DNA from 2 places in the Ruminococcus sp. NATIVEDY161 genome. Region 1 is predicted to be linked to the other one. Evidence: predicted binding sites of a transcription regulator. Region 1 holds the regulator's gene; the other holds the start of a gene.
The links. The regulator LexA, encoded in region 1, represses DNA repair genes until DNA is damaged. The targets are predictions, from matches to a motif close to CNAACANNTGTTNG.
Positions count from the first base shown of each region.

Region 2: the regulator LexA is predicted to act here: its motif matches at 5,120-5,133, upstream of AB1I50_RS01825 (Y-family DNA polymerase).

Region 1 is NZ_CP162392.1:1,361,961-1,370,145, reverse strand. It holds gene AB1I50_RS06545 (DMT family transporter) at 1-844, shown strand, start outside; gene AB1I50_RS06540 (HAD family hydrolase) at 837-1,487, shown strand; gene lexA (transcriptional repressor LexA) at 2,045-2,632, shown strand; gene AB1I50_RS06530 (LOG family protein) at 2,663-3,229, shown strand; gene AB1I50_RS06525 (DUF6472 family protein) at 3,239-3,412, shown strand; gene AB1I50_RS06520 (MGMT family protein) at 3,412-3,726, shown strand; gene AB1I50_RS06515 (Cof-type HAD-IIB family hydrolase) at 3,819-4,625, shown strand; gene AB1I50_RS06510 (alpha-amylase family glycosyl hydrolase) at 4,803-5,513, shown strand; gene AB1I50_RS06505 (alpha-amylase family glycosyl hydrolase) at 5,537-7,036, shown strand; gene AB1I50_RS06500 (IS30 family transposase) at 7,214-8,185, shown strand, end outside.
Region 2 is NZ_CP162392.1:380,787-388,971, reverse strand. It holds gene AB1I50_RS01845 (acyl-CoA thioesterase) at 1-413, opposite strand, end outside; gene AB1I50_RS01840 (class I adenylate-forming enzyme family protein) at 415-2,076, opposite strand; gene fabF (beta-ketoacyl-ACP synthase II) at 2,101-3,324, opposite strand; gene AB1I50_RS01830 (LysR family transcriptional regulator) at 3,499-4,410, shown strand; gene AB1I50_RS01825 (Y-family DNA polymerase) at 5,170-6,630, shown strand; gene AB1I50_RS01820 (YolD-like family protein) at 6,627-7,049, shown strand; gene rbr (rubrerythrin) at 7,077-7,616, shown strand; gene AB1I50_RS01810 (ABC transporter ATP-binding protein) at 7,747-8,185, shown strand, end outside.

The sequences.
Region 1 (8,185 bases):
TCCGTTTATAAAGCTCGGCTACGCCGAGTTTGAGGTGGCGGACGGCGACATCGGAACAAAGCTCGTCTTTGCCGGAGCACGGTTTTTGATAGCCGGAATAATGGTGTATATTTTCTGCTGCTTCAAAGAACGCAGGATGACGCTTATCAAAAAGGACGAGCTGTTGCCGGTCATAAAACTGGGGCTTGTCCAGACAGCGGCGCAGTATCTATTTACATATATAGGTATCGGTTTCACCAGCGGCACGTCGACCTCGATAATCACCGCCTGCGCGTCGTTTATAACTGTAGGCTTAGCGGCGCTGTTCTTTAAGGAGAAGATTACGGTTGTAAAAATTTTGGGCTGTGCGCTCGGCTTTGCAGGAGTTTTGGCAATCAATAACTTCGGCTTCGGCGGGGGAGGAACGCTTTTCGGTGACGTGATGATTTTCTGCTCGACCGTCTGCGCGGCGTTTGGAAATATCATTGCGAAAAAATCCGCAGGAAAAGTTGACCCCGTAAGGCTCACGGCGTTTCAGCTTATCGCAGGGTCGCTCGTTTTGCTCGCCGCAGGACTGATAATGGGCGGCGGACTGAACCTTGCGAAAGGAAACGGAGTTCTGATTTTGCTCTGGCTCGCGTTTGTCTCGGCGGCGGCGTTCACGATTTGGACAGCGCTGTTGAAGTATCATCCGGCAGGCAAAATCTCGGTTTTCAATTTGCTCGTTCCGGTGTTCGGTACGGTTTTGTCGGGAGTAGTTCTCCGCGAGGACATTTTGAGGATAGAAACATTTTTGGCTTTAGCGCTGATTTCACTTGGAATTTTTCTCGTTAATTATAATAAAAGGAGCAGGGAAGATGATTAAAGGTGTAATTTCAGATATGGACGGCGTAATTCTCGACAGCGAAAAGCTGTATGTGCGCTTTTGGTGCGAGGCAGGCAATTTTTACGGCTATCCCATGCAAAAGTTTCACGCGCTGAGTATCCGCTCAATGGCAAGACCGTATGCGATTAAACGCTTGCAGGGATTTTTCGGAGAAGATTTCGACTATGACAAGGTTCGTAATAAGCGCGTCGAGCTGATGGACAGCTTTGTCGAGAAAAACGGAATTGAAGCTAAGTCCGGAGCGGAAACGCTTTTGCGCTATTTAAAGGAAAAAGGCATAAAAACAGCCCTGGCAACCGCTACTCCGGTCGACAGAGCAAAGAAATACCTTGATATGGTGGGATTGTTAGAGTGTTTTGACGAGGTTTGCAGTGCGAGGATGGTAGAGCACGGCAAGCCTGCGCCCGATATATATTTGTATGCCGCGGAAAAGCTGAAGCTTGCGCCGAAGGACTGCATAGCGCTCGAGGATTCGCCAAACGGAATTCGCTCGGCAAACGCGGCAGGTTGTAAAACGGTGATGGTTCCCGACCTCGACCAACCGACAGAGGAGATTAAGCCCCTGCTGTTCGACATAGCGAACGGTTTGGAGGATGTTATTAGGATAGCGGAGACTTGCTGAAAATTATAAGTCGAGAACAGTTTGAATAACATCAAACGTATAAAGAAGAATTTGCCAACGTAAGATTTCACCGAAACTATAAGTCGAGACAAGATTGAATAACAGCAAACATTTAAATAGGAATTTGCCAACGTAAGTTATAACTGAAACTTATAAGTCGAGAACAAAAGTTAAGTCACCAACAAACCTATGAAACGATTTAAAATAAAGGAAAACGCCCGATGAGGTTCGGGCGTTTTCTATCTGTAAAAAATGAGGGGTACAATCACGGGTTTTGAACTCACCCGTGTTGAGGAGGGTAGAACAATACTCTACGGTTGCGGTTCCGTCTTTTGAGTACAGTTATATTAAACAACATAAATATGAAAACTGTGTGAAATTAAACTGAACATATACTGAAATAAATTTTCCTAAATTTTTTTGAAAAAAGTTGTAAAAACCGTGAACAAATGTTTGATTTTTTCGAAGCTATGTGGTACAATACTATTGAAAAGGTTTAAACTAAGGCGTGCACCGTAAACTGCGCGGTGTTGCCTTGATATGAGGGGTGTGCCGATATGAAACAGCTCAGCAAAAGCCAGATTAAGATTTTTGAATACCTAAAGGAGTGCTCCGAAAACGGAAGAGTTCCCTCGGTTCGCGAGATTTGCGAAAACACGGGACTAAGCTCCACGTCAACCGTCCACTACCACCTAAAGCACCTTGAGGACAAGGGCTATATCGTGCGTGAGCACGGCGTTAACAGGTGCATACAGATTACAGGCGAGGAAAAAAGCGTCAGCGTTCCGGTTCTCGGAAAGGTTGCCGCAGGCAATCCTATTGTGGCGATTGAGGACATAGAATGTTATGTGCCCGTTCCCGAAAAGCTAAAGCGCGGAAAAGAGCTTTTCGCGCTCAGAATTCAGGGCGAAAGTATGATAAATGCCGGAATTCTGAACGACGATATCGTAATTGTCCACCGTACTCCCGTCGCGGAGAACGGCGAGATTGTCGTTGCCCTCGTGGAGGACAGCGCGACGGTCAAGCGCTTTTATAAAGAGGACGGTCATTACAGATTACAGCCTGAAAACGACGATTACGAACCGATTATCGTTGACGAGGTGATTTTGCTCGGCAAGGTAATCTCGCTTATCAGAAATTACTGATAATTACGGCAGACAGTTTGGAGGATATTTATGCAGACAATTTGTGTGTTCGGCTCTTCAAGCGAGAGCATAGACAGGGAATTCCTTGATTCGGCTGAACACCTCGGACAGACGCTTGCCGAAAAAGGCAAGACGGTTTTGTTCGGAGCAGGCCGCTACGGAGTAATGGGCGCGGTTTCGCGCGGAGCAAAGGCGGCAGGCGGCAGGATTATCGGCATCAGTCCGTTGTTTTTTAAGGAAATGGACGTTTTGGCTGACTACGCCGACGAAATAATTTTTACAGAAACTATGCGCGAGCGCAAGGGCATTATGGAGGACGAATCCGACGCGTTCATAATCTGTGCCGGCGGAATCGGCACATTTGAGGAATTCTTCGAGGTGCTTACCCTCAAACAGCTCGGCAGGCATTCAAAGCCGATTATAATTTATAATTACAAGGGATATTACGACGAGCTTTTGGCGATGATGAAAGCCTCGGTCGAAAAGAATTTTATGTCGGATGAGGTCAACAAAATCTACACCGTCGCCAATACCGAGGAGGAGGTTATCGAACAGCTCGATAACTACAAGGCGTTTATGTATAATAAGTATAACTGAGGTGGACATATGGCGGATATGTGCGAGATGTGCGCTCACTTTGTCGCGGACGAGGAGCTCGGCGATTACTGCTCCGTTAGCCTCGACGAGGACGAGATGGCAAGGTTTCTTACGCAAAGCGTCAAGGGCTGCAGCTATTTTCAGCTCTACGACGAGTATAAAATAGTACAAAAACAAAATTGATGGATACTGTAAGCTTTACCCAAAGGGTGTATGCCGCGGTCAAGCGGATTCCGCGCGGAAAGGTCGCAACCTACGGGCAGGTCGCCGCGGCGGCAGGCAACGGCGGCGCGGCGAGGGCTGTCGGCAACGCGCTGCATAAAAATCCTGCGTTCGGTGAAATCCCCTGCCACAGGGTTGTAAATTCCAAGGGCAGGCTCGCTGATGCCTTCGTTTTTGGCGGTGTTAACGTTCAAAAGGACTTGCTCGAACAGGAAGGGATAGAGGTGCTCGAAAACCACGTTGACCTCAAAAAATATCAGGCAAGGCAACTATAATACAAAATTTGCATTTTTCACAAGGTTGTGTTATACTATATATAGCGTGAAATGCGCTGTTGATTGTGTGAATAACGATAATTGGTGATTTTATGGATTACAAATTAATCGCGGTTGACCTTGACGGTACACTCACAAACTCTAAAAAGGAAGTTTCTCCGCGCAACCGTTACGCCCTGCTTGAGGCTCAAAAAAAGGGAAAAAAGGTAATTATTACCTCGGGACGGCACCCCATCGGAGTTTATCCGATTGCGGAGGATTTAATGCTCGCTCATTACGGCGGCTACATAATGTCCTTTAACGGCGGCAAGATTATCGAATGTGCCACCGGCAGGACGATAGTCAGCAGGAACTTTCCGCTTGAATATTTAAGCGATATCGTGAACGTTCTTTCCGACTACAACGTAACCGTAATGTCCTGGGACGACAAAAAAATCTTCGCCAACAATAAGGTGAACGACTACACCTATATCGAGCGCGATGTGCTCAAGACCGATATGGTTGTGGTTGACGATTTTGTGTCGGCAATAAAGTTTGACATCAACAAAATTCTCGTCGCAGGCGAGCCCGACGTGCTCGACGCCTGCCAGGTTCTTCTTAAAAAGCGCTACGACGGCCTGCTCGATATCTACAAGAGCGCTCCGTATTTTCTGGAGATTATGCCGTTCGGAGTTTCCAAGGGCGCAATGCTCGCTCAGCTTTTGCCGCAAATCGGTATTCAGCGCGAGGAGCTAATCGCCTTCGGAGACCACTACAACGATATGACGATGATCGGTTACGCCGGAATGGGCGTGGCTATGGAAAACGGCGAGGACGAGGTCAAAAAAATCGCCGCGTATATCTGCGAGTCGAATGATGACGACGGCGTTGCCAAAACAATAGAAAAATATGTTTTATAATTTTAACGCGGACTGCTTTGTCCGCGTTTTTCTTTTTTGCGCTTCCTTTAGTTAAATTGCCTAATTTAAAGGGTAAATCTTTGGCAGGGGAGAAAAAATATAATTCTCAAAAAAATAAACAAAGATTGCGCTTCATTTATAATATTATTGTATAGTCTTTTATAAGGAGGAGTATCTATGTCGAAATTCAAAAAAATACTTGCTCTTGTTTTGACTTTGTGCGTAATTTGTACAATAGGCGTAATCTCGGTAAATTCTGCCGAAGTTGCCCCCGACGCTGACAGTGAGGTTTCCGCAGGCGGAATCACCCTTCACTACTACTGCGAAAGCGGCACGCCTACAATCTACTACTGGAACGCGCTGCCTCAGAACAAAGTGACTAATTACCCCGGTCCCGCGATGACCTCCGAGGGCAATAAGTACTACAAGTACACTTTTTCTGACGTTACAAAGATTAACTTTTTGTTTGTAACTAACGGAGTTCAGTCCGACGAGCTCACAAGAACCACCGGCGAATGGTGGTACAAGGACAAACGCTGGTATAACCACGACCCCTCTCAGGTTGATCCGATTAACAGAACCGACCTGCGCGGCGATTCGATTTACTTTGTAATTACAACCCGTTTTTATGACGGCGACACCGGCAACAACGTGCATTGCTGGGAGGATAAAAAGGCAAATAACCCCGACTCCGACCCTGCTTGGAGAGGCGACTTTAAAGGCCTTATCGACAAGCTTGATTACATCAAGGCGCTCGGATTTTCGGCAATTTGGGTTACTCCCGTTGTAGAGAACGCCTCCGGCTATGACTATCACGGCTACCACGCCTTTGACTTCTCAAAGGTTGACCCCGTTACGAGAGCAGCGGAGCGGATTTTCAGGCGCTGATTGACGCCGTTCACGCAAAGGGTATGAAGATTATCCAGGACGTTGTATGGAACCACACCGGCAACTTCGGCGAGAACACTCTCAGCCATATGTTTGACAAGCAGTACGATTCTATTCAGGACCTCGGCAGCCTTGACTGTATGAAGGTCAATCCCGACGGACCGCTTGCAAAGAGCACTCCGAATTACAGCACACTTAACAATCCCGACGCTGAGTACGCTGCAAGGCTCAACTGCATGAAGACCGATAAACTGGACACCGCGTTTAACTATCACCACTCTGCCGGAATGGATTGGGAGCAGCCCAGTGAGCAGACCGGTCAGATTGCCGGTGACTGCGTTGACGTTAACACCGAAAACCAGAAGGTTGTGGATTATCTGAACTCGTGCTATATGCAGTATGTCGATATGGGCGTTGACGCGTTCCGTCTCGATACAGAAAAGCACATCAACCGCTGGACGCTCAATAACGCCTATTTCCCTGTGTACAAGGGCATTGATAACTTCTTTATCTTCGGCGAGGTTTGCGCGCGCGTCCGCGACACATGGAACCACGGTATTCAGTCCGACTCCCCTGCATTCTACGGCTGGGCGGAGACCGAAAGCGCGTGGAAAAACAACTGGTCAACCACCAACTGGCAGGCTAACCTCACCAATTCCGTAAAGCACTTTGAGGCTCACAATAACGAACAGGGCGCTCCGACTTCCTCAAACGCTTTCCTCGGCAGCGGAAACACATATCATACTCCCGATTATTCCAAGTCAAACGGCACAGGCGTTATCGACTTTAAGATGCACTGGAGCTTTGAGAACGCGTCTACGGCATATGCCGCGGCACTTGACGAGGACAGATTCGTTAACGATTCAACCTACAACGTAATGTATGTCGATTCCCACGACTACGGCCCTGACGGTCAGGAAAAATACCGCTATAAGGGCGGCGAGCAGGCTTGGGCGGAGAATATGAACCTTATGTTTACCTTCCGCGGAATCCCCTGCATCTTCTACGGCTCAGAGATTCAGTTCAAGAACGATGTTGAAATCGACGTTGGCCCCGGCAAGCCCCTCGAGCAGACCGGACGCGCTTACTTCGGCGATAACATCACCGGTAACGTAACAGCTACCGATTTCGGAAAATACACAGGCGCGAGCGGCAACGTGGCGACTACGCTTAACAAGCCCCTTGCAAAGCACCTGCAGCAGCTCAACCAGATCAGACGCGCCGTGCCGGCTCTCCAGATGGGTCAGTACGCGTCGGTAGGCAATATGGCGTATGTTCGCCGCTACACCAAGGGCGGTGTTGACAGCCTTGCCTGCGTCGCAATTTCGGGCGGAGCTACATTCAAGAATATCCCGAACGGCAAGTACATCGACGCTGTAACAGGCGACGTTAAGACCGTAACAAACGGCACGCTCACCTCACCGTCAGTCGGCAAGGGCAATATGAGGGTTTACGTCTGCTGCGCTTCAGGCTTTAAGGGCATTAGCGGAAAAATCGGCACAAACGGTACTTACCTCAAATAATCATAAACTAATAAAGACGGCTTCTTCGGACGCCGTCTTTTTTGTTTTAAATTTTTTTAAAAAGTTTAAAATCGCGCGTTGTAAAATGAAGTTGAAACAATAAAATAAAAGAGTCCACAGCGACGATTCTGTAGTAGAATTGAGTTACCACACACCAATTCGAAAGGAATCATCACTATGGACAATTCCAATTGTAACACGGAGCACAAGAAATTTCAACACATAACATCAGAAGAACGACACGAAATAGAGGTTCGACTTAAAGACGGTTGGTCAATTTATGCTATCGCCAAACACCTTGGCAGACCATACAATACCATCAGAAATGAAGTTGAACGAGGTACTGTATATTTGTATAACGGTAAGGTTGCGAGATATAAAGCAGATAAGGGTAAGGAAGTTTACCTTGAACGTCGCAAAAACAGCCGCAGAAATATCAATTGTCTTGAAGTGGTCGGTTTTCTTCAGTATGTTGAAAAGAAATTCCGTGAAGAAGGCTGGTCGCTTGATGCTTGCGTAGGTTACGCCAAAGCAAATCATCTGTATACTGATAAACAAATGGTTTGCACGAAAACGCTGTACAACTACGTTGATTTAGGTTTGCTAAATATCAAAAATATAGATTTACCTGAAAAGCTAAAGCGTAACACCAAAGGAAACCGAATCCGAGAAAACAAGCGAAATCTCGGCAACAGTATTGAAATGCGACCTGATGATGTTGATACTCGTGAAGAATTCGGTCATTGGGAGATTGACAGCGTTATCGGCAGAAAAACAGAGGGTGAATCTCAGGTAATGACAATAGTTGAGCGTAAGCATCGTGAATCAATATGGCTGAAAATAAGAGATCATTCTGCTGAAGCTATAGACGAAGCTCTATCCGGGTTAATTGAGCAATTCGGAGATAAATATAACGAAGTGTTCAAGAGCATAACCGGAGATAACGGATCTGAGTTTGCCAATCTTTCTCAGGTTGAATCAAAAGGGATTTCAGTGTACTTTACTCATCCGTATTCTTCCTATGAGAAAGGAACAAATGAATGTCACAACAAAATGCTTCGCAGATTTATTCCAAAAGGGAAGAGCATAGATGACTACAGTGCTGATGATATCCTCTTTTTTGCTGACAAAATCAACAATCTGCCCAGA
Region 2 (8,185 bases), 980 kb from region 1:
GAAATATTACTCTTTAGTTTTTCAAAATATTCAGGATATTTTCTTTTCAGGCTCATCGGCTTGAAATTACTATTTACAAAGCAGTGCTCGGTGTGACCGACAGAGGCGGTAACCTTGCTGTCCTTAAACCTTGCGGTGTAGTCAAAGCCCATAACCGCTCCGGTAAATTTTACAAGCTTAACCTCAATCTCAACCTCGTCATCGAACCTAATCGGTGAGTGGTACTTGGCGTAAGCGTCAACGTTCGGAATAATAATTCCCTTTTCTTCCATCTCGGCAACGTCACAGCCGATGTTCTTCATAAAGAAAATCCGCGCTTCCTCAAAGTACCTGATGTGGTTTGAGTGATGAACAATCCCCATTTTGTCTGTTTCGTAGTAGTTCGCCCTGCGAAAATATATATTTTTCTCCATATTATTTCCTTAACAGCAAGCCGTTCTGCAAGTCCTCTTTGGCTTGTTTTTTAATTTTAAAGTGTTGTTTTTTGCCTGTCGCAGTGGTCGGAAGCTCCTTAACAAAGCGGTAGTACCTCGGAACTTGATATTTTGACAGATTTTCTGAGCTGTTGCAGAATTCAATCAGCTCAGCTACAGTCAGACTTTCGTCCTCTTTAATAACATAAGCCGCAAGCGTTTCGCCTCTGGTGCTGTCGGGCACGCCTGTGACAATGCACTCGGCAACCTTGGGATTTGTGTTGATAACTTCCTCTATACGGGCGGGGTAGATGTTCTCGCCCTTGCTGATGATCATATCGTCTTTTCTGCCTGCGATTGTGATAAACTGCTTTTTATCCCAGGTCGCAATGTCGCCTGTGTACATCCAGCCCTTGTAGAACTTTTCCTTAGTAGCCTGCTCATTGCCTGCGTAGCAGTAGGTTGACTTGCCCGGGCACATAATGATTACTTCGCCTTCCTCAACATTGTCCTGAGCAACAAGGTCGTCTGGCTCGGCTTTTCTGTCCTCGTAAATCTTGACAACCCTCACGTCGTCATCGGTGCAGGAACGTCCTGCGGTACCCGACATCTCGGGCAAATCAAACGGACGCAAAAACGTATTCCAAAAGCTCTCGGTAGTTCCGTAGCCGTTAAAGATGTTCGGCGTAAGAACCTTCTGAAAGCGCATACAAGCCTCTTTTTCAAGCGGACTGCCCATAGTAATAATGCCCTTAAGGGTAGAGATATTCTTCGGCTTTTTCTCCTGACGTGAAACAAGCAGAGTGAGGATAGACGGCACGCCCGTGATGAACGAAATTCCGAAGCGCTCAACATATTCAAGCGTAACCTTTGGGTTAAAGGTTCTCATAATAACCAAAGCTCCGCCGATGTAAAGGGTGGGAGTGGGACCGCCCGAGTGCAGACCTCCGCGGTGGAACCAAGGAGTCATATTCATAGTAATGTCGGTTGGGTTCAGCGGAAAATGCATAATAACATCGTGCGCAGAGAGCACCTCGTTTATATTGTTGAGCGGTACGCCCTTGGGAGTTCCTGTGGTACCCGAGGTCTGAAGCCTTGCAACCTCGTCATAAATATGCGGTTCAAAGTCAACAGGCGGGTCAAGCTCGCTCTGATTTTTAACATATTCATCGTAAAGGATATGTCCTTCGGGCACTGTAAATTCTTTTTTAGAATTATTAACGGCAATTACAATCTCGGGCTTGTGGCTGCAAAGCTCTATCGCCTTAACAGCGGTGTTGACAACCTCGGAGTCATAAATATAAACCTTCGGCTTGTTGTGCGCCATAATCTCGGCGGTCTCGCCGGGAGAAAGGTTGAAGTTTACGGGGTTAAATATCGCGCCTACCTTTTGAGCGCCGATGTATCCGAACAAAAACTGCGGACAGTTAAAAAGCTGAACCATCACAATATCGCTCTTTTTAACGCCGTCGTTCTTCAAGGCGTTCGCAAGGCGGTTGCAGTCCGTATTGAACTCGGTATAGCTCCACTGCTTTTTAGCCGCAGGGTCAATAACCGCGGTTCTGTGACCGAAACGGCGCACATTGCGCATAAAGCCGTTAAGGTATGTAAATTCGCTTTCAAAGGTTTCTCTGAACATTGTGCTGTCATAAGTTGAAGTCATAGCAGCCTCCTGAAAAATTTAAAATTATTTATATCTGCCAACAATAATGCTGGAGTTTTGACCACCGAAGCCGAACGCGTTTGACATAGCGTAATCAATTTCGGCAGTTTTGGCGGTGTTTGGAACAAAGTCAATGCCCTCGCACTCGGGGTCAACCTCGTTAAGGTTAATGGTCGGGGGAATAGTGCCTGTTTCAATCGCCTTTAGGCAGGTGATAATCTCGGTAATTCCGCCTGCGCCCATCATATGACCTGTAGCGCCCTTGGTAGAGCTTACAAACGGAAGCTTGCCCTCAAACAAGGTCTTGATTGAGTTTGTCTCAACCGCGTCACCCTTGTGGGTAGCAGTGCCGTGAGCGTTGATATAGCCGATGTCCTCTGGCTTTAACTGAGCGTCGGCAAGCGCAAGCTTCATACAAGCGATAGCGCCTCTGCCCTCGGGATGGGGAGCGGTAACGTGATGAGCGTCACAGGTGTTTCCGCAGCCCATAAGCTCGCCGTAAATCTTAGCACCTCTTGCCTTTGCGTGCTCCTCGGTTTCAAGCACGAGCGCTCCGCCGCCCTCTCCGATAACAAAGCCGTCGCGCGTTACGTCAAACGGTCTGCTTGAGGTTTTGGGGTCGTCGTTTCTGCGTGAAAGCGCCTTGGCGTTGGCAAGTGAGTAAATTACCAGCGGACAAAGCACGCTCTCAGCGCCTACAGCAAGCATAACGTCAGCCTTGCCGCTCTGCATACACATAACGGCGGTGTTTACGGCGTCTCCGCCCGATGAACAGGCTGTGCTTACGGTAAAGCTCGGTCCCTGAATGTTGTAGTCAATCGCGATGTTAGCCGCCGCGATATTGCCCAAAATCTTGGGGATAAATCTCGGACCTACCTTTTTGTGAGAAGCCCCTGTCAGCGCTTCCTGAGTAAAGGCGGTTGTGGCAACACCGCTCATGGCAGTGCCCATAATAATGCCGGTTCTCTCGGGCTCAATCTCAATACCGCTCTGCTTGATCGCTTCCTCAGCGGCAATGTAAGCGAACTGCATAAAGGGGTCTGTCTTTCTTATTAAATCCTTCGCAAGGTAGTCCGAGGGGTTAAAGTTCTTGACCTCGCCTGCAATCTGAACCGCAAGCTCGGACGGGTCAAAGGTCTTGATTGTGTCAATGCCCGACTCGCCTGCGGTGATGTTTTTCCAATACTCGTCAACGCCGATACCTACGGGTGTAACGGCGCCCATACCCGTAATTACAATTCTTTTCATTTTGTGCACTCCTAAAAAATTTTAAATAGCTATTTACTTTTTGCATATTGTTATGCTATATTTAGATTATAACAAGAGTAACCACTTTTTTCAATATGCCCGATAATGCAAATATTAACTTTATTTGGCAGTTGATTTCACTTTCTGCATAACATAATTCGTGAGGTAATATTTATGGACATTAATCAGCTTAATTGCTTTATTTCGGTAGCGCAAACGCTCAACTTCTCTGAGGCGGCACGAAGGAACTACGTCTCGCAGTCAAGTGTCAGCCGCTACATAGGCGACCTCGAACAGGAGTTCGGAGTTCAGCTTTTTACGCGCTCGCACCGCGATGTAATCATCACCAACGAGGGCAAAATCCTCTTGCCCTACGCGCTTGAAATTGTAAATACCTTAAGCAAAGCAAAAACCGTCGTAAAGCAAATCCGCGACGGCTCAACAGGCAGGCTGACCGTAGGCTGTGACATAACCTCAATGAGCTTTCCGTCGAAGTGTCTCGAGGACTTCTCTGCAAAATACCCGGGAATAGAGGTGGAGCTAAAGCCCTTTGACGCCGCCGACCGCAGTCAGGCTATCACCGGCGGAGAATTTGATTTTTGCTTTATGCCGCGCGATATGGTGCCCGAAAACTCGGGAATTGAAACCCTGATTACCCACACCGAGCCGCTTGTGTTTGTCGCTTCAAAGCAGAATATGAAGGGGAAGAACAGCAAAATGAGCTTTTCCAAGCTGAGCAGCCGTCGGCTGTTAATCCTCTCGGAATCGGTAGCGCCGATTTTGTTTATGGAGATTATGGATTTGCTCCGTACCTTCCATATCTCGCCCGAAGCTCAAACGTCTTTTGATGATTTGTCGTCGCTGTATCTCGCGCTCTCGGCAGGAATGGGCGTAACAATCCTGCCCAAGTCGCTCGCAGGCTTTGCGTCCGAGGAACGCACGGTCTGCTGTCCGATAGAGGACGTTGATACGGCTATGTCGTACGTAATGGCGTGGTCAAAGTCAAACTCAAACCCCGTAGCGGAGCGCTTCATCGACACCGTGCAAAAATACGCCCTCGGGGACGATAATATTTATGGACTTTAATTAGAGTTAAGAGTTGAGAGTTTAGAGTTTAATTAATTTAGAGGAAACGTTTGATTACAGTTTAAAGGCTCCCCCGTCGCGTTAAGCTACGGGGGAGGGGCGGACCCGTGTGTCCGCCCGGGAAACGTGAACCGCATTAATTACACAATCCGATTTTATCGCGATAAACGAACGTTTAATTCAGCACACAAAAACACGTACGATATGTAATGTTTTGTTCCTGTACCGCGGGCGGACACACGGGTGATTCCCCTGTTAGGGGAAATGTCGCAAAGCGACAAAAGGTTTGCCGTTGTGCTAAGAACGCCCCTACAATTTTCACCATAAAATTCATTTTTATAGATACGCTGAGTTAAATGGAAACGATGGTGCAAACCCGCATAAACACTGGGTTTTTACATAAAGTTCATTTTAAGCCTTAAATGGATATGATGACGCGGATAATTAAATAAGCATATAATAATTTGAGATTTTTTCTTTCAGCGTACATAAAGTTCATTTAAGAATTACATTTGGATATGATGTAGAAACCGCATAAACACCGGCTTTTTACCATCGTGTTCATTTAAGAACCAAAGGTGGATATGATGTAAAAACCGCATAAACACTGGCTTTTTACCATCGTGTTCATTTAAGAAACGTGTCCCTCGGGAAATTCAAAATATTGAAATACTGAGAAAATATTATCTCAAATCCCGCTTGATTATTTCGAACATATGTGTTATAATATAACCACCATATCAAAGGCGGTGACAAGCGGTGAAAAAGCAGTATGCGGCAATAGACTTAAAATCCTTCTATGCTTCTGTAGAGTGCGTTGACCGCGGACTTAATCCGCTCGACACCTTCCTTGTTGTCGCGGACGAAAGCCGCACCGAAAAGACTATCTGCCTTGCGGTTTCGCCGCCGCTCAAGGACTACGGAATTCCCGGCAGGGCAAGGCTTTTTGAGGTGGTAGAGGGAGTAAAAAAGGCTAACGCCAAGCGCAAAAACAGGCTCAAAAACAAAAACTTTTGCGGTGCAAGCCACTTTGCCTACTACGTTGACCGCAATCCCGAGATGAAGATTGACTATATCGTTGCGCCGCCGCGAATGAAGCGTTATATGGAGATGAGCTCGCAGATTTACAAGATTTACCTTGAGTTTGTCGCTCCCGAGGACATTCACGTTTACTCGGTTGACGAGGTTTTTATCGACCTGACCGACTATCTCCGCGCAAACAAAATGACCGCCGCCCAAATGTGCGAAAAAATGGTGCGAACCGTCTTTGAGCGCACAGGCATAACCGCCACGGCAGGAATCGGCACAAATATGTACCTCGCCAAAATCGCGATGGACATTGAGGCAAAGCATATCAAGGCAGGTATGGACGACGTGCGTATTGCCGAGCTTGACGAGCAGAGCTACCGCCGCAACCTGTGGAACCACCGCCCGATTACCGACTTTTGGCGCATAGGCAGGGGATATTCCGAAAAACTCGCCCAAAACGGTATGTTCACTATGGGCGACGTCGCGCGGTGCTCGGTCTATAACGAGGACTTGCTCTACAAGCTTTTCGGTAAAAACGCCGAGCTTTTAATCGACCATGCATGGGGGGTAGAGCCCTGCACAATCGCTGATATAAAGTCCTACCGCCCCGACAACACCTCAATCAGCCGCGGTCAGGTGCTCTCTACGCCGTATGAGTACGACAAGGCGCTTTTGATTATCCGCGAAATGGCTGAGCTTTTGGCGCTCGACTTGGTTAAAAAGGGACTTTGCACCGACCAAATTGTGCTTACGGTCGGCTATGATATAAATAATATTTCTAATAAAGAAAAATTCCGAGGTAAAACCGAGATTGATTTTTACGGCAGAGTTGCCCCCAAACGCGCTCACGGCTCGCAGAATATCGGCACCTTCACCTCGTCGTCGGTGTTGGTAGTTAAGGCGGCTACAGAGCTTTTCGCACGGATTGTCGATAAAAAGCTGTCAGTCCGCAGAATGTACGTCGTCGCAAATCACACTCAGGACGAAAAGGAGTACAAGGCTAAGCCCAAGCAACTGAGCTTGTTTGCCGAGCCCGAACAGGAGACGGCAACCGATGAAAAGACTATCCAAAACACCGTGCTCGAGCTTCAGAGCAGGTTCGGCAAAAACGCAGTTATAAAGGGTATGAACCTCTTTGAAGGCGCGACGACCGTTGAGCGCAACAAGACGATAGGAGGTCACAGGGAGTGACGGACAGGTACAACGGCGAATATGACGACATTATTAATATGGAAAAGCCCGTGTCGGTCAAGCGCGTTAAAATGCCGATGATTGACCGTGCCGCTCAGTTCGCGCCGTTCGCGGCTCTTACCGGCTTTGACTCGCAAATCAGCGAGACGGCAAGGCTCACCGAGCAAAAGCCTGTTTTAAGCGATTATGAGCTTGAAGAACTCAACGAAAAAATCACCCATATCCTCGATAACATCAAGTCGCGCCCCGAGCTCGAGGTGATTTATTTTGTAAAGGACAGCAAAAAAAGCGGCGGAGCGATTGAGCATTACATCGGGAATTTAAGAAAATTTGACTTTTATAAACGGATTTTTATTTTTGAGGATTGCAAAAACATCCCTGCTGATGATATAATTGACATAAAATCGGAAATAATATAAACGATAAATTTTAACGGAGGTATTGTTATGGCAAACAAATATTCAGGTACACAGACAGAAAAGAACTTAATTGCGGCTTTCGCAGGCGAATCTCAGGCGCGCAACAAGTACACCTATTTCGCTTCAAAGGCTAAGAAGGAAGGCTACGAGCAGATTGCGGCACTGTTCTTAAAGACAGCGGATAACGAGAAGGAACACGCAAAAATCTGGTTCAAGGAGCTTGAAGGAATCGGCACAACCGCCGAAAACCTCGCCGCTGCCGCTGACGGAGAGAATTACGAGTGGACAGATATGTACGAGGGCTTCGCAAAGACAGCCGAGGAGGAGGGCTTTAACGAGCTTGCTCAAAAGTTCAGACTTGTAGCCGAGATCGAAAAGCACCACGAGGAACGCTACCGCGCTCTGCTCAATAACGTAGAAACCGCAAAGGTTTTCGAAAAGAGCGAGGTAAAGGTTTGGGAGTGCCGCAACTGCGGTCATATCGTAGTCGGCACAAAGGCTCCCGAGGTTTGTCCTGCCTGCGCTCATCCGCAGAGCTTCTTCGAGGTTCACGCCGAAAATTATTAATTTAATTTCAGATTAAAAGGGGCGGGTTTTTCCCGCCTCATTTATTTTATTAACACTGCAACAAATCACTTGCAAAATCTACCATATTGATATATAATGGTTGGAGATTACATCAAAGGACTGAAAAAATATGCTTGAATTAAAAAATATTACCTTTACGGTTGACGATAACGGCGAGCAAAAGACGATTATCAAGGATTTGAGCCTGACTATCGAAAACGGCAGGTTTGTCGTAATCACAGGCCCTAACGGAAGCGGAAAGTCAACTCTCGCGCGTATCATTATGGGAATTGAAAGCCCCACGTCCGGCAAAATCTACTTTGACGGCAAGGATATTACTGATTTAGGCATAACCGAGCGCGCAAGGCTGGGTATCAGCTTCGCGTTCCAGCAGCCCGTACGCTTTAAGGGAATTAAGGTTCACGATTTGCTCAGAATTTCCTCGGGCAAGGAACTGAGCGTTGCCGAGGCTTGCTCCTATCTTTCAGAGGTAGGTCTTTGCGCACGTGACTACGTTAACCGCGAGATCAACTCCTCGCTTTCGGGCGGAGAGCTAAAGCGTATTGAAA